Regions from separate parts of the Pseudoalteromonas sp. Scap06 genome, predicted to be linked through region 1. Evidence: predicted binding sites of a transcription regulator. Region 1 holds the regulator's gene; each other region holds the start of a gene.
What was found. Region 1 encodes sigma-54, which starts transcription at its own class of promoters, with help from an activator protein. Its sites were predicted from a motif close to GTTGGCACGNNNNTNGNNT; they were not measured.
Positions count from the first base shown of each region.

Region 2: the regulator sigma-54 is predicted to act here: its motif matches at 3,826-3,844, upstream of fliS (flagellar export chaperone FliS).
Region 3: the regulator sigma-54 is predicted to act here: its motif matches at 3,440-3,458, upstream of flgJ (flagellar assembly peptidoglycan hydrolase FlgJ).
Region 4: the regulator sigma-54 is predicted to act here: its motif matches at 3,683-3,701, upstream of FLM47_RS00305 (YggN family protein).

Region 1 covers NZ_CP041330.1:421,693-427,560, reverse strand. The annotation lists gene lptC (LPS export ABC transporter periplasmic protein LptC) at 1-215, shown strand, start outside; gene lptA (lipopolysaccharide transport periplasmic protein LptA) at 205-744, shown strand; gene lptB (LPS export ABC transporter ATP-binding protein) at 741-1,466, shown strand; gene FLM47_RS01980 (RNA polymerase factor sigma-54) at 1,536-3,035, shown strand; gene hpf (ribosome hibernation promoting factor) at 3,062-3,349, shown strand; gene ptsN (PTS IIA-like nitrogen regulatory protein PtsN) at 3,354-3,806, shown strand; gene rapZ (RNase adapter RapZ) at 3,826-4,668, shown strand; gene FLM47_RS01960 (HPr family phosphocarrier protein) at 4,686-4,958, shown strand; gene mgtE (magnesium transporter) at 5,065-5,868, shown strand, end outside.
Region 2 covers NZ_CP041330.1:2,451,457-2,457,324, forward strand. The annotation lists gene FLM47_RS11400 (class I SAM-dependent methyltransferase) at 1-535, shown strand, start outside; gene FLM47_RS11405 (DUF4910 domain-containing protein) at 571-1,863, opposite strand; gene FLM47_RS11410 (sigma-54-dependent Fis family transcriptional regulator) at 2,079-3,515, opposite strand; gene fliS (flagellar export chaperone FliS) at 3,884-4,279, shown strand; gene FLM47_RS11420 (hypothetical protein) at 4,279-4,602, shown strand; gene pseB (UDP-N-acetylglucosamine 4,6-dehydratase (inverting)) at 4,648-5,649, shown strand; gene pseC (UDP-4-amino-4,6-dideoxy-N-acetyl-beta-L-altrosamine transaminase) at 5,663-5,868, shown strand, end outside.
Region 3 covers NZ_CP041330.1:2,475,191-2,481,058, reverse strand. The annotation lists gene FLM47_RS11535 (flagellar basal body rod protein FlgF) at 1-744, shown strand; gene flgG (flagellar basal-body rod protein FlgG) at 766-1,554, shown strand; gene flgH (flagellar basal body L-ring protein FlgH) at 1,569-2,252, shown strand; gene FLM47_RS11520 (flagellar basal body P-ring protein FlgI) at 2,265-3,359, shown strand; gene flgJ (flagellar assembly peptidoglycan hydrolase FlgJ) at 3,495-4,490, shown strand; gene flgK (flagellar hook-associated protein FlgK) at 4,492-5,868, shown strand, end outside.
Region 4 covers NZ_CP041330.1:56,755-62,622, reverse strand. The annotation lists gene FLM47_RS00340 (S8 family serine peptidase) at 1-24, opposite strand, end outside; gene FLM47_RS00335 (cytochrome c) at 246-698, shown strand; gene FLM47_RS00330 (cytochrome b/b6 domain-containing protein) at 750-1,406, opposite strand; gene FLM47_RS00325 (AzlC family ABC transporter permease) at 1,512-2,216, shown strand; gene FLM47_RS00320 (AzlD domain-containing protein) at 2,213-2,512, shown strand; gene FLM47_RS00315 (glutathione peroxidase) at 2,602-3,093, shown strand; gene FLM47_RS00310 (PA3496 family putative envelope integrity protein) at 3,166-3,351, opposite strand; gene FLM47_RS00305 (YggN family protein) at 3,739-4,533, shown strand; gene FLM47_RS00300 (hypothetical protein) at 5,295-5,435, shown strand; tRNA gene FLM47_RS00295 (tRNA-Ser) at 5,658-5,748, shown strand; tRNA gene FLM47_RS00290 (tRNA-Ser) at 5,803-5,868, shown strand, end outside.

The DNA of each region.
Region 1 (5,868 bases):
TAAAAGCGCTAAATTTAGCCGATAACGCCATGATCGATACGATCACAGCCGATAGCATCAATGTAGATATAAAACTACTCACTATGCAGTCAGAGCAGCCTGTCGTTATTACAGGACCTAATTTAAAAATCACAGGTAAAGGCCTTGAGGCCGATTTAAAAACCGAAGTGATTAAACTTATTAACCATACGCGAACCCTATATTATGACCAATAACCTATTTAAAATTCTAATTGTTCCTTCATTACTGATTGCATTTCATAGCCATGCAGAGGAAACCGTTGAAGCTCCTGCTGCTAATCAAATTTCAATTAGTGCTGACAGACAAGAAGGTCAATTAAAAGAAAACGTGGGCATTTTTGAGAAAAATGTTGAAATTATTCATGGTAATCGCCGCATTAACGCTGACCGTTTAGAAGTACATAAACGTGATGACTTAGGTGAGAATAAGCAACTTTTAATTGCCACAGGCAGCCCTGCTTATTTTGAAGAAACACAAGCTGATGGCACCATTATGAGCGCCAGTGCGAATGAAGTGCGTTACGATGTTTCGCAGCGTTTTTTAACCTTAATCGGCGAAGCCAGTATTGCTCAAGCAGGTCAAAAAATAACTGCTAAAAGTATCACCTACGATATAGAGCAGCAGTTAATTAGCGCAGAAAAAGACGAAAACTCAACAGACCGTGTACACACTATTTTAGTCCCTGTTGAAAACAAAAAAGAAGACGATAAAGGCCAACCATGAGCACATTAAAAGCAGAGCTATTAGCGAAAAGCTATAAAGGCCGTGAAGTGGTGAAAAACGTTGGCCTAGAGGTTGAAGCTGGCAGCATTGTCGGCTTACTTGGCCCCAATGGCGCAGGTAAAACCACGACTTTTTACATGATTGTAGGCCTTGTACCGAGCGATAAAGGCAAAATATCAATCGATGATCAAGATATCACTTTATTACCAATGCACAGCCGAGCTCGCCTAGGGATAGGATATTTACCACAAGAATCATCGATTTTTAGAAAGCTGACGGTCTACCAAAACTTAATGGCTATTTTAGAAACACGCAAAGAGCTTAATAAGCAGCAACGTGAAGATACCTTAAATAATTTACTTGATGAATTTAGTATTCAACATATTCGTGACAGCCAAGGTATGGCCCTATCAGGTGGTGAGCGCCGCCGTGTTGAAATTGCGCGAGCATTAGCAGCAAATCCTAAATTTATACTATTAGACGAACCCTTTGCAGGGGTTGATCCTATCTCTGTATTAGATATTAAAAAAATTATAGAACACCTTAAAAATCGAGGAATTGGCGTATTGATCACAGATCACAACGTACGCGAAACTCTTGATGTTTGTGAAAAAGCCTACATAGTTTCTCATGGAGAGTTAATTGCATCAGGCACTCCAGAATATGTATTAAACGATAAAACGGTACGCGATGTTTATTTAGGCGAGCAGTTCAAGCTCTAATATGTGTGTTATTACACTAAGCATCTGCTAATATTAATTATACTAATTTAAAAGGATTGTTAGAGATAAATGAGGCAATCATTACAGCTGCGCATGGGCCAGCAACTTACAATGACTCCACAGTTGCAACAAGCAATTCGCTTATTGCAACTCAGTACATTGGATCTCCAGCAAGAAATTCAAGAAGCGCTCGATAGCAATCCCTTGCTTGAAGTTGAAGAACAAGATTACAGTGAAGATGCTGCGGGTAAAAACGAACAAAAAGCCGATATCGAAGAATCAACGCTAAGTGCTTCAGCTGATGAAAAACCTAGCGAATATGAGCAAGATAGCGGCGAAGCCATGACCAAAGACACCATTAGCGATGATATGGCAATGGATGTTACATGGGATGAATACATGAGCGCAGCACCTGCCTCTTCATCAGGACCAATGCCTGAAGATGAATCAATTTATCAAGGCTCTTCAACTGAAACGCTACATGAATATTTAATGTGGCAATTGCAACTGACACCGTTTAGCCCTACTGATGAAGCCATCGCGATTGCTATCGTAGAAGCCGTGGACGATTCGGGCATTTTAACTCTTAGCTGTGAAGAAATATTAGAGAGCTTTAATCAAGAGAACGACATAGAAGATGAAGTTGAACTTGATGAAATAGAAGCGGTATTAAAGCGTATTCAGCTATTTGATCCGGTAGGAATAGCCGCGCGTAGTTTACAAGAGTGTTTGTGTATTCAATTGAATCAGTTTGATCAAGACACGCCTTTTTTAAACGAAACAAAAATGATCTTAACTGATCACATTGATTTATTGGCTGCGCGTGATTATCGCACGTTAATGAAGAAAACTAAGCTCAAAGAAGATGAGCTTAAAGAGGTCATGACGTTAATTCACACCCTTAGCCCAAAACCGGCAGACACTATCGTTAGAGAAGAGTCAGAGTACGTTATTCCTGATGTGTCGGTTAAAAAAGTGAAAGGCCGTTGGGTGGTTGAACTAAACCCAGATAGCATGCCTAAAATTAGGGTAAACAGCCAATATGCAGCTATGTCTCGTACGGTCAAATCAAGTGGCGATAGCCAGTTCATTCGCTCACACTTACAAGAAGCTAAATGGTTTATAAAAAGCTTAGAGAGTAGAAACGACACGCTGCTTAAAGTAACCAACTGTATTGTGCAGCAACAACAGGCCTTTTTTGAACATGGTCCTGAGGCGATGAAGCCTATGGTACTTAATGACGTAGCCGAAATGGTAGAAATGCACGAGTCGACTATTTCACGTGTTACTACGCAAAAATACATGCATACACCACGCGGTATTTTTGAGCTTAAATATTTCTTTTCCAGCCATGTAAGCACTGAAAATGGTGGTGAATGTTCTTCAACAGCAATACGCGCATTAATTAAAAAATTAATCGCTGCAGAAAACTCAGCTAAACCATTGAGTGATAGCAAAATTGCAGATATATTGGCTGAGCAAGGAATTAAAGTAGCAAGGAGAACTATTGCAAAGTATCGCGAATCTCTAGCTATTCCCCCGTCAAATCAACGTAAAAGTTTGATTTAAGGCGTACAACAAAGAGGAAAATGTTTATGCAACTGAATTTAACTGGTCGCCATGTAGATATTACCGACTCGCTTAGAGACTACGTAAATAGTAAATTTTCGAAGTTACAGAGGCACACTGATCACATAACGAATGTGCACGTTATTCTCGATGTAGAAAAACTAAACCAAAAAGCCGAAGCAACCGTTCATGTTAGTGGCGCTGAGATTTTTGCTTCTACTGAACACCAAGATATGTATGCCGCTATAGACTCGCTGATTGACAAGCTAGATCGTCAAGTAATTAAACACAAAGAGAAACTTGCTCGACACTAACACTATGAAACTAAGCTCACTTATCTGTCAGGACTGCAGTAAAGCTGCGGTCCTTTTTAATAGTAAAAAAAGAATTTTAGAATTTATCAGTGAATTGGCTCACAATAAACTGCCCTATTTAGCTCAACAAGATATTCTTAATGCATTAACAGCAAGAGAAAAACTAGGGAGCACAGGTATAGGCCGAGGAATTGCAATTCCTCATGGTCGTATGAGTGGTGTACAAGAGCCTCTTGCACTTATATTAGTGAGCGAAGCGGCTATTAATTTTGATGCAATAGATAATCGACCGGTCGACATTTTTGTTGCCTTAATTGTACCCGACGGTGACAATAAGCAGCATTTAAAAACCTTAGCCACTATAGCTGAAAAGCTCAACGATAAAGAATTTTGTAAGCAATTACGGGCGGCAAAATCCGACAATGAGCTGTACCAGATCATTGTAAGTCAACCGTAGCAATAATAAAGGGTGATAAATGGAATTAATAATTATAAGTGGTCGCTCAGGTTCTGGTAAATCTGTTGCGTTACGCGTTGTTGAGGATTTAGGTTATTATTGTGTAGATAATATACCTTTAAATTTATTACCTTCTCTTGTTCGTAGTGTTTCCGACAGCTACAATAAAATAGCTGTAAGTGTTGATGTGCGTAACTTACCTAAAGAACAACAACAGTTTAATGAAATCATTGAATATTTGCCTGGTTTTACTAAGCCAACGGTGTTTTATTTAGACAGTGACGATCAAACCTTAATCAAACGCTTTTCAGAAACACGCCGTCTTCATCCTCTTTCTATTGATTCTCTGCCACTTGATTTAGCAATAAAAAAAGAAAAACAACTCCTTGATGTACTCATTAATCGTGCCGATTATATGATTGATACCACAGGCTTAAGTGTGCATCAGCTTGCTGAGTCTATCCGTGAAAAAATACTCGGTAAAAAAGACAAACAACTGATCATTACCTTTGAGTCATTTGGCTTTAAACACGGTATACCTAAAGAAGCCGATTATGTATTTGACGCTCGCTTTTTACCAAACCCACATTGGGAGCCTGAACTTAAGCCGCTTACAGGGCTAGATCAACCAGTAAAAGACTACTTAGCCAGTCACAGCATAGTACAAAAGTTTACATGGCAAATTCAAACATTCGTGCAAACATGGCTGCCTCATTTAGAAAGAAATAACCGTAGCTATTTAACCATTGCCATTGGCTGTACCGGTGGTCAGCATCGCTCGGTTTACTTAGCGCAAACTATAGGTGAAAGTTTTGCAATGAGTCATCCTAATGTGAAAATTCGCCACCGAGAACAAGAATAAAGCTTGAGAGAATATTAATGCGGTTAGAAAGTACATTTTTAATAAAAAACAAATTAGGCCTGCATGCCAGAGCGGCTACTGTGCTGGCACAGCTTTCTGTGCAATTTGATGCCTCAATCACGTTATTTCAAGACGATAAACAAGCCGCTGGCGACAGTGTACTAGCTCTTATGCTACTCGAAAGCAGTCAAGGCAAAGAAGTTAGGGTAGTATGTGAAGGCCCTGACGCAGAACCTGCACTTAATGCAATTGGTGAGCTCATTGATCAACGATTTAATGAGCAAGAGTAATCCTGCTCATAAGCTAAGGTTAATAGTGGTTGAGGTAGTTTACTGATATAAAGTAAGATAAAGCGATACCCCATCATCGTGTAATAAAATTTAATTAAGGACGCCAATGCCTGAAGCTTTAGAACAAGATATTCCACTACAACAACTAAAACAGGTGACTAAGTCACTAAATAGTGGTCAATTTGTTCAAGTTAGGCGCATGCTAGCAAAAACGGCACCTTGTGATACCGCACTTCTTTTAGAATCATCTCCCCATAAAATTCGTCGTATGCTCTGGCAACTGGTTGATCCCGATGTGCAGGGTGATGTACTTGAAGAGCTCTCTGAAGACGTACGTTTGGGCATTATTGCGCAAATGGCACCTGAGCACATTGCTGCTGCAACAGAAGACATGGGCCATGATGATTTAGGGGAAGTACTACGTAGCCTACCAGACACCGTATATAAAGACGTTGTTAGCGCCATGGATATTCAAGATAGAGAGCGCGCAACACAAGCACTATCTTACCAAGAGCGCTCTGCTGGCGCCTTGATGAATATCGATACGGTAACTATTCGCCCTGATGTGACTCTAGATGTTGTACTGCGCTATATACGCTTACGTGGTGAACTACCTGAGGGCACTGATGACTTATACGTTGTAGATAAACATAACTGTTTTTTAGGCGCCTTATCGCTGAGCACTTTATTAACTAATCCCCCTGAAAAAATTGTTCAGGACTTGATGGATGAAGAGTGTGAATCTATTCCTATTTCAATGGATGAAAGCGAAGTAGCGCAACTATTTGAACGGCATAACTGGATATCGGCACCAGTTGTCGATGACAACGCGCATTTGCTTGGTCGTATTACTATTGATGATATCGTTGATGTTATCCGTGAAGATGCAGAGCATAGCTTATTAAGCTTA
Region 2 (5,868 bases), 1.4 Mb from region 1:
AGGTTTTGGTGATGGCCGTAATTTCCCTCTTTTTAATAGACTTGGTTTATTGAGTAGTGGGGTAGAAATCACAAAAGATATCGTAAATAATGCCTCTGAAAGAAAGGAGTTTAAAGGCCAAGAATTAGACTTACGAATAGGTAGCTGCGAAGAAATCCCATTCGAAGCGAATATGTTTGATTATTTAATATCTTGGAATAGTAGTTATTATATGAGTTCTGAAAGTTTTGATTATCAAAAACATATTGATGAATTCGTAAGAGTAACAAAGCCAAAAGGCTATCTAATCGTATCTGTTCCAACTGCTTCAGCTTTTATTTACGAATCGTGTGAAGAGCTCGAAAAAGGGTATGTGAGAATTAAAAATGATTACTTCGGAGTTCGCAATGGTCAAGTCATGCGTCGCTTTGAAGATAAAGATGATTTTTTGAGCTGCTTTTCAAATATTTCACAATATTGTGAATGCGCAGAAATAAAAATGGATTGGTTCGGATTAGCTTACAATTGGTATGTTGCTGTAATTAAATTAAACTAACAAAAGAGCGCATTTATGCGCTCCTTCTACCCTATTTAGTCTTGAACTTTGATTAAACCAGCTTTTTCGAGAGATTCAACTAAAGGTAAAAGCTCAAAAATATTAGCTCGAATCTTATCAGCAAGCTCTAATAAATCACTACCTCCATCTGCATAAGCTAGTAAATTAGTGAGCATTTTTACTTGAGTATAATCTTGCTGCATATTGCTCGTATTAGGATACAATCCTCTTTTACCAAGTTGCGGCTCACATAAATTAGTTGCTTTATATACTTTATTTTTTTCTAATAATTGAATAGCGCCAACAATTACATCTGCAGCACCTCTTAATCCAGCAGGTGTAATTAATGTAAGATCATCTAATGATGTATGATATTCGGGATATTCCCCGTATTTGCTCCGCATAATTGAACATACAGGTAAATCAACACCAGGAGCGCAAAATTGACGCTCATCACTACCGCGCTCAAGAAAAGAATACTGTTTAAAACTACCAACTAAATTCTTTAAAGCACTTAGTGCTGCTCTGTCGGCTAAAGTACGAGAGTTGCGTGAACTTAGGTAAGAGTACTCTCTTTCATCACCGACACATGTGACAATGAATCCAGCTTTCAGATGCTTTTTCAAACGTTTTAAATGTTTTGAAATATAAACTATTGATCCTATGGTTTCTGGTAAAAATAAAACTCTGTAAGTATATCTACGGTCAGTCATTAATTTAAGTTGCTCAATTAATGCCATACAAACAACTGGTCCAGATAATTCATTATTAGCTAAAGAAGGATGGCATATGTATGTAGAAAGCAAAATTTCATTTTCTGTTTCTCCAGGTAAAACAAACTCTCCATACGTTAAATGCCCATTGAATAAATTTGTATCTATAACAACTTGGTAACTACCTTCAGTCAAAGATAAACGTTGAGAGTGGCTAAGACAAAATCCCCAATTACGCTCATAGTATGATGTAACATATGGTATTGCGTCAGGCATATCCTCTATACTGTAAAGGTGGGCTTGTAATTCTTTTAAAGAAAGTGTCTTATTAACAGGCTCTGAGTAACCCATTAGATGTAGGTTATTAACTTTAAAATCGCATATTTTATTACCATTAGGATCAATTATGTATGCGTTATTTACTTTCCACTCTTGCGGTACCTTCCAGTCAAAAGCGATAGTATTTGAAGGAACCTCATGTGCAACCAGTTCCGGTACAAACTGTTTGATATATCTCAATGTTTCTCTTACACCATCACCTGTAAGGCTTCGATTGATTGGAAATAGCTCCTTTGCCCACCCATACATTCTATTTCCATCGATTGCTTCGTTCATTTTTAACCTTATTTTACTTTACTTTGTATAGAAAGCGTTACCTGCATAAAACACATGCTAGATTATTCATTAACTTAGGAGTGTACAATAAGAAAAAGAGCACCGCACACCATTAAATTGTCACTATTTAATGGGAGGCAAATCAAGTTTTAAAGCCAAAATTAAAAATAACATAGAACTTTATTAACTACAGTTCAATTTATTAGCGGTTTTAATCAATCCCTAGAAAGATTATACTTTTTCATTTTTTCGACCAGTGTGGTTCGCCTTACGCCTAGTACTTCAGCAGCACGGGCAACAACGTAATCAAAGCGCTCTAATGCCTGGGTGATTAAGTTAATTTCAAGCTCAGCTAAGTACTCCTTAAGCTCAATACCTTCATCGGGCAATAAACCGGGTGCCGCTTGAGCAAAATCATCTTCGAGGTCTATTTCGTCTTCGCTGAATCCGCCACTAAAAATATCATTAAACGCATCACGCTCCATCAGTTCTTCTGGGTACTGTGGCTCATAGGCTTCAACTTCAATGTAGCGGTATTTATTAGGTAAATCAGGAACATCAACCACCTTGTCTGGGAACATAATAACCATACGCTCAACTAAGTTAGCGAGCTCACGAATATTACCTGGCCAAGAATGCTCTTTTAAACTATCAATAGCACGCTCTGTAAACTTAGCCGTAGTGCCGCTTTGTTCATTTACACGGCGCATTAGCTCTTTAAGTAGCAAAGGGATGTCTTCTGCACGTTGAGCAAGTGATGGACTCTCAATAGGAAAAACATTTAAGCGATAGTATAAGTCTTCTCGGAATGAGCCTTTTTCAATCATGCTTTCAAGATCACGGTGGGTTGCAGCAATAACACGTACATCGGCTTGAATCGCTTTGGTACCGCCAACGCGCTCATAGCTACGCTCTTGTAGTACTCGCAGTAACTTGACCTGCATTTGCAGCGGCATATCCCCTATTTCATCTAAAAATAGCGTGCCACCTTGCGCCAATTCAAACCGGCCTTTACGTGCTGAAATAGCCCCGGTAAATGCACCTTTTTCATGGCCAAATAGTTCACTTTCTAGTAGCTCCGCAGGAATTGCCCCACAGTTTACTGGTACAAATGGGCCTTTGTTACGCTTAGAAAGCAGATGCACATTACGAGCAACTACTTCTTTACCCGTGCCCGACTCACCTAAAATAAGCACGTTGGCATCGGTTTTAGCAACTTGAGTAATTAAAAAGCGTAAATCTTTTACAGCTTTGGTTTCACCTACAAGGCCATCAAAGGTGCTTTTTTCTTTATTATGTTGATGCTCATGAGGCAGCATACGCTGATATTGCTGACAATCATGGAGTAACTGAGTGGTAACTTCATGAGTAAATGGCTCACAAATTAGTCCAACAACATTGGCGAGACTCAGTAGCGGTTTGAGCGTTTCACCAATCAGTAAAAAAGGAAATGTTGGATAGCGTTTAATTAAACTTTCATGATCTAAAGATTGCAGCGCCCCTAACACCACAATACATTCTTTGTTTTGATAGTGACTACATGCCTGCTCAAAGTCAGCTTCTGTTTGCAACTGTACCGCCTCACCAATAAAAGTAAGCGATGCATATAATCCAATAGAGCGATTATTATTATTATCTAAAATTAAGATCATTTTTTAGCGAGCCATTTATTTCACTAATTTGTTTTATTAATCAAATTGTAAGCCAGTTGGATTTGGATGCAAGTAATAGCGGCGATTTTTTGACATTAACGCCAAAAAACAGACACACCGCCTGAAAAGTCAATACTTTATAACTAATAACTCTTTAACTATTTATAACGGACTACCCACTTAGGATGAATTACCTAACACATTTTTGCCACCAGTAATGATACGATTTCACACAGAAGAAACTCATAAAAACTGCTATTATTACTTAAAGGTGTGACTGTTTTGGCCGATAAGTAATAGTCAAACTTATGTTGGAACTAAACTTGCTTAAGGTTCTACACATGTAATTAAAATTTAAGGAATTACCTATGGCGCACGCATCAATCAATAAATACCGTCAAATTACAGTTAGCAGCGTTAAAGAAATGACGCCTTATGATCAAGTCAAACTCGTGTTTGTTAATATTGTTGGTAAGTTATCAGCTGCTAAAGGGTTTATTGAACGTAAAGAGTTAGAAAAAAAAGGCAACGCAATCTCTGATTGTATTGTGCTACTTGGTGCTTTGCAGCAAGTATTAAATTTTGAACATAATAATGAAGTATCAACTAACTTAGACTCTTTATATGATTATTGTCAGCGATGCTTACTAACCGCAAACCTCGAGAACGATATAGAAAAAATTGATGAAGTAATTACCTTGATTAAGGAAATAAAATCAGGTTGGGAAGCAATTCCATTTGAACAAAGAGAACCACAACTATAATGTCTTTAAAGCGGGTTACAAGCTCACAAGTTAAAGATAGTGAGACTAGAGCATATTGCAATGATCTAGTAAGTTTGATTGCTGACTCAGAAGATTGGGATATTGAGCAAGCGCTGAATATTCATAATAAACTTGATATTCACATAAGTAGCTCACTTTCTAGAGAAAAAACTCATTATTCAGCTACTGAACTTGAGTTTTTAATTAACCTAATAGAACAGCTATCTGTTAAAATAGATAATCAAAAGCAACTATTAGCGGTTAAAATAGTTGGTAATCAAAAAAATAAAAAAGCTGTAAATAAGTATAAATCTAACTTTTAAAATAGATTTGGCAATATTAGGCTGGTTAGCTGTGGAGAAAATCACATGTTTGATGGAAAAGTAGTTTTAATAACAGGTGGAACAGGATCGTTCGGTAAAAAGTATGTAAAAACATTATTAGAACGGTACAGCCCCAAAAAAATTATTATCTTTTCTCGTGACGAGCTAAAGCAGTTTGAAATGCAGCAAGATTTTGATCAGCCTTGTATGCGCTACTTTATTGGCGATGTTCGAGATAAAGAACGACTAAATCGCGCAATGCGTGGCGTTGATTACGTTATCCATGCTGCAGCCCTTAAGCAGGTACCTGCCGCTGAATACAACCCAATGGAATGTATAAAAACCAACATAAATGGCGCAGAAAACGTTATTAATGCAGCACTTGATAATAACGTTGAAAAAGTCATAGCTCTCTCTACGGATAAAGCAGCCAACCCGATTAATCTATACGGTGCCACTAAATTGGCTTCAGATAAATTATTTGTAGCGGCAAACAACATTGCTGGCGGCCATAAAACCACTTTTTCAGTGGTGCGCTACGGTAATGTAGTATGTTCGCGAGGCTCCGTTGTGCCTATTTTCCAAAAGTTTATTAATGAAGGTCGTGATCATATTCCTATCACTCATGATGAAATGACCCGTTTTTGGATAAGCCTTCAACAAGGCGTTGATTTTGTTTTAACAAATTTCGCGCGCATGTTGGGTGGTGAAATTTTCGTACCTAAGATTCCATCAATTCGCATTACGGACCTAGCAAAAGCAATGGCTCCTGAATTACCTATTAAAATTATTGGTATTCGCCCAGGCGAGAAACTTCATGAGGTTATGTGCCCTGCCGATCTGTGTTTTGAAACCTATGAATATAACGATCACTTTGTTATTGCACCAGGCATTAAATTTAGCAGTCGTAGTAATGACTTTACAGTAAATGCGCTTGATGAAAAGGGAAAAAAAGTTCAGCAAGGCTTTGAATATAACTCTTTAAACAACCCTCATTACATGACGATTGAAGAAATTGAAGCCTTCAACATTGAAGCATTAGTTTAAAAGTTATTACTCCATGATCCCTTACGGCAAACAAGCTATTTCTCAACAAGACATCGACGCAGTAGTTGATGTCTTAAAATCCGACTGGTTAACGCAAGGCCCTAAAGTCCCCGCTTTTGAGCAAGCCATTGCGAAATATTGTGGCAGCACCTATGCATGTGCAACAAACAGTGCCACATCGGCATTGCACATTGCATGTTTAGCGTTAAATGTAGGGAA
Region 3 (5,868 bases), 1.3 Mb from region 1:
ATGGATAAAATGGTCTACATAGCCGCATCTGGCGCTAAACAAAGCATGCAAGGGCTTGCTCTTAAAGCCAATAATTTGGCAAATGCAAACACCACTGGGTTTAAATCTGATTTTGCGCAAGCGCGCTCAATGCAGGCTTTCGGTGAAGGTTTGCCGACTCGTGTTTTTGCTATGCAAGAGCGTCCAGGATCAAACATGACATCGGGCGGTGTTGTCGAAACAGGTCGCAGCCTTGATATTGCTATGAGCGATAACGCCTGGTTGAGTGTTCAGGACGCCTCTGGTAATGAAGCTTATACAAAAGTGGGTTCGTTAAATATAACGGCTGAAGGTATGCTAACTACCAGCGACGGTCGTCAAGTTATTGGCGAAGGTGGGCCAGTCATATTACCTGTACCGATTGAAAAAATTGAATTTAGCAAAGATGGCACTATTCAAGTTCGCCCTCAAGGTGCACCGGCTAACTTTTTAGAAGAAGTTGATCGCCTAAAAGTGGTTGATGCAAACAACGCCACGCTTGAGAAGGGTAACGATGGTTTATTTAGAGCTAAACCAGGCGAAATAGTTGAAACATCAGCCAATGTACAAGTATTAGGTGGCACATTAGAAAAATCGAATGTAAATCCTGTGCATGAAATGGTCGATATGATCAGTCACCAACGCCAATTTGAATTACAAGTAAAACTGATGAAAACAGCTGAAGAGATTGACGAACGTCAAGAGCAGCTGATGCGCATCGTTTAACTTTAACGTGAGGGTATTATTATGAATCCAGCATTATGGATAAGTAAAACAGGGCTTGACGCTCAACAAACTGATATATCGGTTATATCAAATAACTTAGCGAACGCCAGTACAGTAGGTTACAAAAAAAGCCGCGCTATTTTTGAAGACTTGCTTTACCAAAATATTAATCAACCAGGCGGTCGATCATCGCAAGATACCGAAATGCCGTCAGGCTTAATGCTCGGTGCGGGTACTAAAGTAGTAGCTAACCAAAAAAACTTTTCGCAAGGTAATATGCTCACTACTGAAAATTCATTGGATTGGATGATTTCTGGTCCTGGGTTTTTTGAAGTACTGCAACCAGATGGCAATATTGCATATTCGCGAAACGGCCAATTTACTACTGACGGCGACGGGCGTGTTGTGACCTCGGGTGCTGGTTATGTTGTTCAGCCTGAAATGAATGTACCTGACGATGCACAGTCGATCACCGTATCTCAAGATGGTGAAGTGTCAGTTCGCGTAAAAGGTCAGGCCGAAAACGTGGTTATTGGTCAGATCACGATTAGTGATTTTATTAATCCGTCTGGCCTTGAGCCTATAGGGCAAAACTTATATACCGAAACCGCTGTAAGTGGTGCGCCTGTTCAAGGTAATCCGGGGGTTGAAGGTTTAGGTACGATTATTCAAGGTTCACTTGAAACATCAAATGTAAATGTGACCGAAGAGTTAGTTAATTTGATTGAAACGCAGCGCGTTTATGAGATGAACTCAAAAGTGATCTCAGCCGTTGATGAAATGATGAGTTATATCAATCAACAGTTATAGTTTTGGGGGATTGTATGCGTAATATTATGTTATTTACAGTAGGGACTTTACTATTAAGTGGTTGTGTAGCTACACAAAATAATGAGGTAGTACAAGACGATCCCTATTATGCACCTATGTATCCAGAGCCTAATATGGAGCCAGTAGTCGCAACCGGCTCTTTGTTCAGTACTCAATTATCGAATGATCTTTATGCCGATAAAAAAGCACTGCGAACAGGCGATATCATTACTGTTAAATTACAAGAGTCAACCCAAGCGACTAAAGCAGCTAAAACAGAAACGGATAAAGAAACCGATGCCAGCCTCGACCCTGTGATTGGCTTAGGTGGTTTACCGGTAAATATTGGCGGCGATAGCATTCAATTTGGTATTGGCAGTGACTCCTCATTTAAAGGTGACTCAAAATCAAATCAATCAAATAGCTTAGTTGGCGATATTTCGGTTAACGTAATGCGAGTACTACCAAATGGTAATTTAGTGATTCGCGGTGAAAAATGGCTAACGTTAAACACCGGTGAAGAATTTATTCGCTTAGAAGGGTTAGTGCGTCCACAAGATGTCAATGCCGATAATACCGTTGAGTCTAATCGAATTGCGAATGCGCGTATTCAGTACTCAGGTAAGGGCCAAACACAAGAGGCACAAAGCCCAGGTTGGTTAACGCGTTTCTTTAGTAGCTCATTGTTTCCCTTTTAGAGGACATTCGACATGAATGGTTTTAAAGTTTTTTGTTTTATGGTGCTACTAGGCTGGCAATTTACTGCCAGTGCTGAGCGAATTAAAGATGTGTCTATGGTCGAAGGGGTGCGCTCAAACCAATTAGTGGGCTATGGCTTAGTTGTTGGTTTACCAGGCACCGGTGAGCAAAGCCGTTTTACCGAGCAAAGCTTTAAAGGCATGCTTAATAGTTTTGGTATTACGTTACCTTCTAGTTTAAAGCCAAAAATTAAAAATGTTGCAGCGGTTGCTGTTCATGCTGAACTCCCCCCATTTAGAAAGCCAGGGCAAACCATAGATATAACTGTATCATCGATTGGCAGCGCAGGCAGCTTGCGCGGTGGCACATTACTACAAACATTCTTAAAAGGGGTTGATGGTAATGTTTACGCCATCGCTCAAGGCAGTTTAATTGTAGGTGGCTTAGGCGCTGAAGGCCTTGATGGTAGTCGCGTTGTGATTAATACGCCAACGGTAGGACGTGTACCAAATGGTGCAACCGTTGAACGTGCTGTTAAAAGCCCATTTATGCAAAACGACTATATTACCTTTAATTTAAACCGTCCTGATTTTACTACTGCTAAACGTTTAGAGAAAACCATTAATGATTTAATTGGTCCAAATAGCGCTCAAGCACTCGATGCAGCTTCTATTCGCGTTATTGCACCTCGTGATGCCTCGCAGCGCGTATCGTACTTATCAACTCTTGAAAACTTAGAATTTAAACCAGCGGATACTTCGGCAAAAATAATTGTTAACTCACGTACCGGCACCATTGTTATAGGTAAAAATGTAAAATTACAACCTGCGGCAATTACCCACGGTGGTTTAACAGTAACGATTGCGGAACAACAAAATGTAGCGCAGCCAAATCCTTTAGCAGAGGGTGAAACCGTGGTTACTCAGCAAAGTATTATTGATGTTGATCAGGATGACTCACGCGCTTTTGTATTTGACCCTGGTGTAAGTCTTGATGACTTAGTACGTGCAATTAATGAAGTTGGCGCTGCCCCTGGCGATTTAATGGCGATTCTTGAAGCACTTAAAGAAGCTGGTGCAATTAACGGTCAGCTTGTTGTAATTTAACCTTTAAAAAACACCGTTTAATATTTTATTGCGGTGTTTTTTACTTTTTTTTCCTGCTTACTCCCACCTTTGAAAATCTCGCTGGCTCAATTATTGCATTATCTAGATATTATTAATTATTGTGTCAAAAAGCTGATGGAAACAAATCATCTAGATAAGCAAAACTTTTTTGATTTAGGCAACTTAGACTCTTTGCGTCGAGATGCTTTAAACAGCGGTGACGCATCAACCGATGCATCTAAAGCGGCGTTAAAAAAAGCGGCGGCACAATTTGAAGCTATATTCACCCAAATGCTGCTTAAAAGTATGCGTAAAGCCAATGAGGCTTTCGAAGATAAAGAAAGCCCGTTTAATGCTAGTGGCGTTAAGTTTTTTGAAGAAATGCACGACCAACAAATGGCCACAGAGCTTTCATCAAATGGCTCTTTGGGTCTTGCAGATTTAATTGTGCAGCAATTATCGCCAGATGGAAAAAACTTTATGCCAGGCTCTGTTCTTCGCACAACGTCAGATTTCTTTAGTGACCAACGTGCGGGTAGCACCTTACCTCATCAAGAAAATCAAAAGGTCACTGAAAAAGTGCCGCTCGTTGATTCAACTGAAAAAAGCGAACAAAACATAGCGTCTGGCACATTTGAAAGTGCTGAGGAATTTGTGAGCACAGTGTGGGAACACGCAAAAACAGCGGCTAAAAAAATTGGTTTAAATCCGGCGGTTATGGTCGCACAAGCGGCATTAGAAACTGGCTGGGGTAAACATATTATTAGTAAAGGTGATGGTAATAGCTCAAACAATTTATTCAATATTAAGTCAGATAAAAGTTGGCAGGGTGAAAAGGCCAGTAAGGTCACTTTAGAATTTGAACAAGGTGCTGCAGTTAAAAAGCAAGCAAGCTTTAGAGCGTATGACTCGATAAAAGATAGCGTGAATGATTTTGTGGATTTTTTAACACAGAACCCGCGCTATCAAGATGCATTAAACAATACGGCAAAGCCGCATAAATTTTTAGACTCTTTACAGCAAGCTGGTTATGCAACCGACCCTAATTATGCAGACAAAATAAAAAGAGTGCTGAACAGTAACGAATTGAAGAATATCGCCACAAGCGTGATCCGCCAGGGAGTAGAGTAACATGTCGTTTAATTTATTAAACATTGCTAATTCAGGAATAAGAGCAAACTCTGAGTTATTGCAAACGACAAGTAAAAACATCGCAAATGTTAATACCGAAGGGTATGTACGTGAGCGCACCGAGTTTACCACCATGATTGATAATCAGGTAGGCCGTGGCCAAACGTACCGGTTATTGAATGAGTTTGCGCAAAAGCAATTAAATCGAGATACTTCAAATAAAAGTTTTTTTGATCAATTTGTTAGTGAAGCGAGTCGGGTTGATCAAATTTTTTCAGAAAAATCAAACAGCTTATCAACTAGTATCAACTCAATGTTTAATAACGTGCAAGAAGCCCTTAATCAACCTTCATCAACGGTTGCTCGTTCATTGGTGATGAGTGATGCACAAAACCTGATTGACCAAATGGATCGGCTTGCAGGTATCGTATCAGAGCAAAAAGCAGTGGTTAATGAGCAATTAGAGATTTTTTCAGAAGAGGCGAATACGTTAATCGAAAGTATTAGTTCGTTGAACCAAGAAATTGCGGGTGTTCATGGTACCAAAAACGAAGCTGATGCGAGCTCTGCTTATAATGAGCGTGATAAAGCAATACGTGATTTATCTGAGCTAATTGATATAGAAACACTTGATGGCCCTAATGGTGAAAAACAAGTGTTTATGGGCACAGGCGAAGCCGTTGTTATGCAAAATGGGTCATTTAACTTGTTTTCGATTAGTGGCGATCCTGATGCTAACTTTAAAGAGCTACGCTTAGATGTAAATGGCGGTAAGGCTGTGCCACTCGATATAGACCCTACTAAACTCAAAGGTAAAATTGGCGGTTTATTAGCATTTAGAGACGATATTTTGGTGCCGGCACAAAATCAAATTGGCCAGATGGGTATTGCGCTTGCTGATTCGTTTAATCAGCAAAATCGTTTAGGTATGGATGCAAACGGTGAACTCGGAGGGGATATTTTTGATATCCCAACAGTCAGTGCTTTTGTTTATCAAGCCAATACCGGAACAGCTAATATGTCAGCAACCGTTGAGGCTGGTAAAGGCAGTGAACTGCCAGCCAGTGATTTTGTGATCACCTATACGGGTAATCCTAACGAAGTAAGTATTCAGCCAATTGATAATAAAGGTGAACCTTTAGGTGCAGCCTCTTTAGCAATTATTCCACCCAGTGGCATTATCGACTCAGCTGCTATTACTAGCGGAGAGGCGTTTGGCTTAGAGCTTAATATAACGGGAGCTGGTAATGCCGGTGACCAATTTCAGGTAAAACTTAACAGTGGCGCGGCTGGCAATATATCGCTGACAACAGGTCGAGGTGAGGACATTGCATTGGCCTCCCCAATTAGAACAGCAGACGGCCTTGATAATACAGGT
Region 4 (5,868 bases), 360 kb from region 1:
CAACTTAAAAATATTATTTTTCATAAATGCTCTTAATTGGTTATTTTTATGATAACCGAATGTACACAACCCCAACACCATCAACAACAAGGTATTTACAAACATTCACAAAAAAGACGAGTTAAAACTGATTATTTCCAAGGTCCGTCAATTTATATCAAAGTAATAATCTATGCATTCCCTTGAACTAAAGCCTGAGCTAAGATACAAAGATAATCAAATAACCGTCAAAGGAGTAGAGCAAAGTGAAATTGAAGCAAGTATTTATCGGGGCGTTACTATCTACATGCGCATTTAGCGTGTCTGCAAATTCTGCATTTAAAGAGCCGAGTGATGCGATTGAGTATCGCCAAGCTGCATTCTCTATGATTTCAGTTCAAATAGGCGATATGGGTGCTATGCTTAAGGGTAAAATTCCTTTTGATGCAGAGCAATTTAAGCAGCGTGCAAATAACGCAGCGGCATTGTCTAAAATGCCTTGGGAAGCTTTTTACGCAGGTACTGATAAGGGTGATACATCAGCACTTCCTGCGGTATGGTCTGAAAACGATACTTTTATGAAAAAAGCGACAGCATTTCAACAATATGCTGATGAACTTGCTGTAGCAGCTCAAACCGGTGACAAAGCTGTTATTGGTAAAGCGTTTGGTGCATGGGCTAAAGGCTGTAAAGATTGTCATAAGCAATTCAAAGACTAATATATACGGTGTATTAAGAACAAAAATGGCGCTGTATTAGCGCCACTTTTTTTAACTAAGCAAATAACTTAAATGCTCACTTCCCCAGGTACTCATTAATAAAACCAGTAGTACCAAAAATATAACCCATGCAACCCATGGTGACTTTGTCTCTGGCTCTGAGCTTTTTGTTGCTAGTGCTTTATTACCGGTGATCATTGCTTTGACCAGAGGCTTGCCTTTAATTTTGTAAGCAATAATAGCCACAACATGCAAAATAATCGCATAAAATAAAATATCAAAATTAATATGGTGCAGCCAATTGGCCAAATCAATCGTATCACTCGATACATACTGCGCTAACGGGCCATCTGTTAAAATACCATCACTGCTCATTAAACCGCTTACTAGCTGCGCTATGATCAGAATAAAAAATAATAACACCATATAACTACCTGGTGCAGAATGGCCCACCTCATTTGTTTTTTTGCCAGCAAAAGAAGCAAGCACCGATTTAGGAGAGTGCAGTAATACCGATATTTTTGCTGTTTTACTGCCAAATAGGCCCCATATAATCCGTGTTGAAATAAGCGCTAAAGTAAAAAAGCCAACCACAAAATGAAGTTCGATCATGCCCTCTTCTGCACTAAAATAAAGCGCAGCAATACTCAATACTAATAACCAATGAAAGCTTCTTACAAAGCCATCCCACACTTTTACCTTAAACATTGCACCTTCCCTAAAAAAAAGTATCATCTAAAACGCTAACTATTTTAGCTTCTCAATATTAAGGTATCCCGATGAGTCTTTCCACCTATGCACAGAGTCAAACACATGCAGTCAATTAAAAAACCAGTATTAAAAGGCTTTTTAGATATGCTACCGCTGTGTTTAGCGGTTATTCCTTGGGGTATCTTATGTGGCTCGTTGGCAATACAAAACGGCTTTACTCCCTTTGAAACTCAAGCCATGTCACTACTGGTATTTGCGGGCTCGGCACAGCTGGTTGCAATAGAGCTCATTGCTGGTAACACCCCTCTACTAACCATTCTTTTTACCACGTTTATTATTAGCTCTCGCCACTTTTTATATGGCTTGGCGGTTCGTCACAAAGTAATTGAGCAGCCCATGCGTTGGCGCCTGCCTGTCAGCTTTGTGTTAACTGATGAACTATTTGCTTTTTCGCACCACCCGCGCGCCTATCGTACTAAAATCCGTTTAATTTATGCATTGAGCGCAGGTTTTAGCTTTTATATTACGTGGAATATTTGGACCCTGATTGGCATTGTAGCCGGTACTATGCTCCCAGACCTCACCAATCTAGGACTCGATTTTGCAATTGCAGCGACTTTTATTGCCTTAGTAGTTCCAGGGATAAAAAACTTAGCTACTTTAGTCACTGTTATTGTTGCAGGGATCAGTGCCACTTTATTAAAAAGCACAGGCTTTGAATTGTGGTTAGTATGCTCTGCGCTTCTAGCAATGAGCGCAGGTTACGTTGTTACCCGATTAGTGCAAAATAAGGAGGACAAAAGATGATGACCACTATTTTACTAATGGCATGTATTACTTTTTTTACTCGCTATTTATTCTTACACCGCGCCTTACCATTTAAAGTAGGGCCAAAAATGCAGCAATTTTTAAGCTTTAGTGCACCTGCGGTACTAACGGCGATTTGGGTGCCAATTGTATTTATAAATGACGAAGGTATAAACCTAAACTGGCAAAACCCTTATCTCAGTGCAGCTATCGTTGCTGTTATTGTTGCTTACAAAACCCATAATATTTACTTAACGACCTTGGCCGGAATGGGGCTGTTTTTAATTTTAAATTAGCAGCAAGCGCTCTAGAAGTGACTTAGACTTTGTAGATCATCACACAAAGGTTAGACTATGCAAAATAAACAAATAATAAGCGTATTTATATGCACCCATTCCATCAACTAAAGACTACTAGTCTGCAAGGCCAGCCAATCGACTTTAAAGAGTTTGAAGGCAAAGTTGTATTAATCGTAAATACCGCAAGTGAATGTGGATTAACTTATCAATATCAATCATTGCAAGCATTACACGAAAAATATGCAAGCCAAGGTTTGGTCATTATAGGCTTTCCATGTAACCAATTTGGTCAACAAGAGCCTGGCGACGCTAAGCAAATAGCGCAAGGTTGTTTAATAAATTACGGGGTTAATTTTTTAGTCGCAGAAAAAGTGAGTGTAAATGGCCAACATACAGATTCAGTTTTTCGCTATTTAAAATCTGTACTCCCGGGGTTTTTAACAAGAAAAATTAAGTGGAACTTCACTAAGTTTTTAGTAGCGGCAGATGGCACACCCATTAAACGGTTTGCGCCCATTACCAAACCTGAAAAACTAGAAAAAGTAATTGAAAAAGCATTACTCGCAGCTAAGGCTTAACCCCAAAAAACTATAAAGAGGCACAAAGCCTCTTTATTGCCAACTACAGCGCTTATTTGTACTAGCGACAGCCTAATCAATATAATCGTTTAAGTCATCTTCACCTAGGTTTTTACGCAAGCGTTTTTGCTCAAGGTAATCCTCTAACTTTCTTTTCACCTTTTGCTTTTTCTTGTCGTGTTGATTACGCCCGACCATTTCGTATTCGTCTTCAACAAAATCATCATCTAGCGCATCGTAACTAAATGTCTTACCCACAACCCACTCCATAAAGTGTTTGAGACCAATTACGGATTTCTATATCGCGATAATTGGTGAAATTAAAATGTTCAACATAAATTAGCTGTACAAATTTACGTCAAAATAAAGCCACATAGCTATCCTAAATAGTCTCTGTGTCAGTATTGTGAATAAATAGCGTTAAATTTGAATTGTGGAAAGTGAGAGTTTTTTATCGTATCGATAAATTTTATTTATTAGCATTTAATTGTTGGTTATTTTGACCACATTTTAGTATTTTCAATGAGTACACTTTCGACTTTAGAGCATTCAAAGAATCTCAAGTCATTGTTTTAAAATATTAAAAATAATTGGCACCAAACTTGTTATAAGTAAATTATCATCAGCAAAAAACAGAGAATAAACATGAAAAAATTATTATTAGTTAGCGCAATAATGTGCACCCCAGTAGCAATGGCTCATAACACGAACGACTCTTCAATTTCATTTAGTAACGATGAATGTAACGTTGAATTTAAGAATGATGTACGCATCAAACCCAATGAGTTAGAAATTTTTAAAGCCAATAATCAGCGCATGCTATTTACCGCTGAAGGTGAGCTGTCTATCAATGGCGAGCAAGTAGCATTAAATAGTGCACAGCGCCAAGCAATGACCGACTACACAGACAATTTACGCGTACAATTACCTGAAGTGGCCAATATTGCCCTTGAAGGGGTTAAAATTGCAGGTGTCGCATTAGAAGAAGTTGCCAATGCGTTTAATATTGACGGCCTCGATAATATTTCAACCTTAATGGACGATATTCATCAAGAAGTCGAAAGCACCTTTTATCAGCAAGGTACTTTTGTAATGGGTCAACAAAGCTTTACTCAATTTGGTGAAAACTTTGAACAGCAGTTTGAAAAGCAAATAGAAACAGCGGTTGAATCAGCAGTAATGGAATCAATGGGCAGCATTTTAGTGGCATTGGGCTCTGAGTTAATGAGTTCAGGCGGTGACATGCAAGCATTTGAAGAGCGCATGGAAAATATGGGCGCACAAATAGAAGAAAAAGTAGAGCTGCATGCCAAAACACTAGAAAAGCGTGCAAATTCATTATGTGATGACTTTGTTGAAATAGCGCAACAAGAAACGCAACTAACCGCTCAAGTTCCTGCACTTAAGGGCTATGAGTTATTTACTATTAAACAGCATTAATAGAGTAATACCCCACATTAATCTCCCTTTGCGACATTTGCTTTTAAGCTATGCCGCATTTTGCGTTTTATATCCTACTTAAAACCATTTAACTCAAATAATAGACCGTTGAGCGGATCTACTCTTGCTGTGCAGCATTGTTTTGTGGCTTCATAGTAAAATACAAACCAAAGTATAATCTTCGCTTCGCTCTAGATCACTTAAAATACCGCCCAAGCTGATGATTGTAAGCCCTAATTGCAAATATAATTAAACCCATCTTTTTAGATTTATATCCATGAGATGGTGCGCTCCCCGGTTAGAAGCGCTTTAAAACGCAACTAACTCCAAAGTGCCTAGTAACCTAGGCACTTTTTTTATAATTTAAAAACTTCGCAACACTATTTTTTATCGTTTATTTACTGCTCTTATCTGATAAATAATTAACCGCCTATAAATAACATGTTAAATCTTTGAATAAAGCAAAACTAAGCCCAACCAATACAAAATAATTTAATCTGAATAAATATTCAAAAAACTCTTTTTATAAACAGTTTAAACTCAAAAAAATCGAAAAGACCCCATATAAAAGCGACATAGCAATGAGCCAGGATGAATAATTATACAAAAAATAATAAATCAGTAGTTGAACGATAAATTAATAAACCAGTTTCGGATTAAAAAAACTAATGCTTCACCAGCAATTTTTATCGCTTTATTTTTAACCACCCTGCGTGCAAAATGCACATGTTTTCAACAGACACAACCACGGAGCGAATAAAATGAATCCAATTAATACACTTAACCAAACAGCCACAACTCACGTTGCCGTTAAGCCAACTAATCGCAAAGCAAAAATGCTAGCTAAACTTAATCGTTACGGAAAAAAATTAGCACTTGGCGGTGCAATTCAATACAAATAATCACCCAACCATGATTTTGTATTGTTGCAGCAAACACCCAACCTCTAAATGAAGACTCTTCTTTAGCTCCTCCAGTTTGCTGCCAGCCACCTCATAGCTAAAAATCACCTTAAATCTTCATTATTTATAAAAAAAACCGCATTTACGCTCACTTTTTAAGCAAACGATCTTTTTGCTATTTACACAGACTACTCACCTAAGTATTATCCTGCATCACGACGTGGAGAGATGGCAGAGTGGTCGAATGCACCGGTCTTGAAAACCGGCAGGGGTTTATAGCCCCTCTAGGGTTCAAATCCCTATCTCTCCACCACTTATTTTTATTAATTGGTTTTATCCCGATTAATAACACGCAGAATAATGCGTCGGAGAGGTGTCCGAGTGGCCGAAGGAGCTCCCCTGCTAAGGGAGTATAGAGTTTGTAGCTCTATCG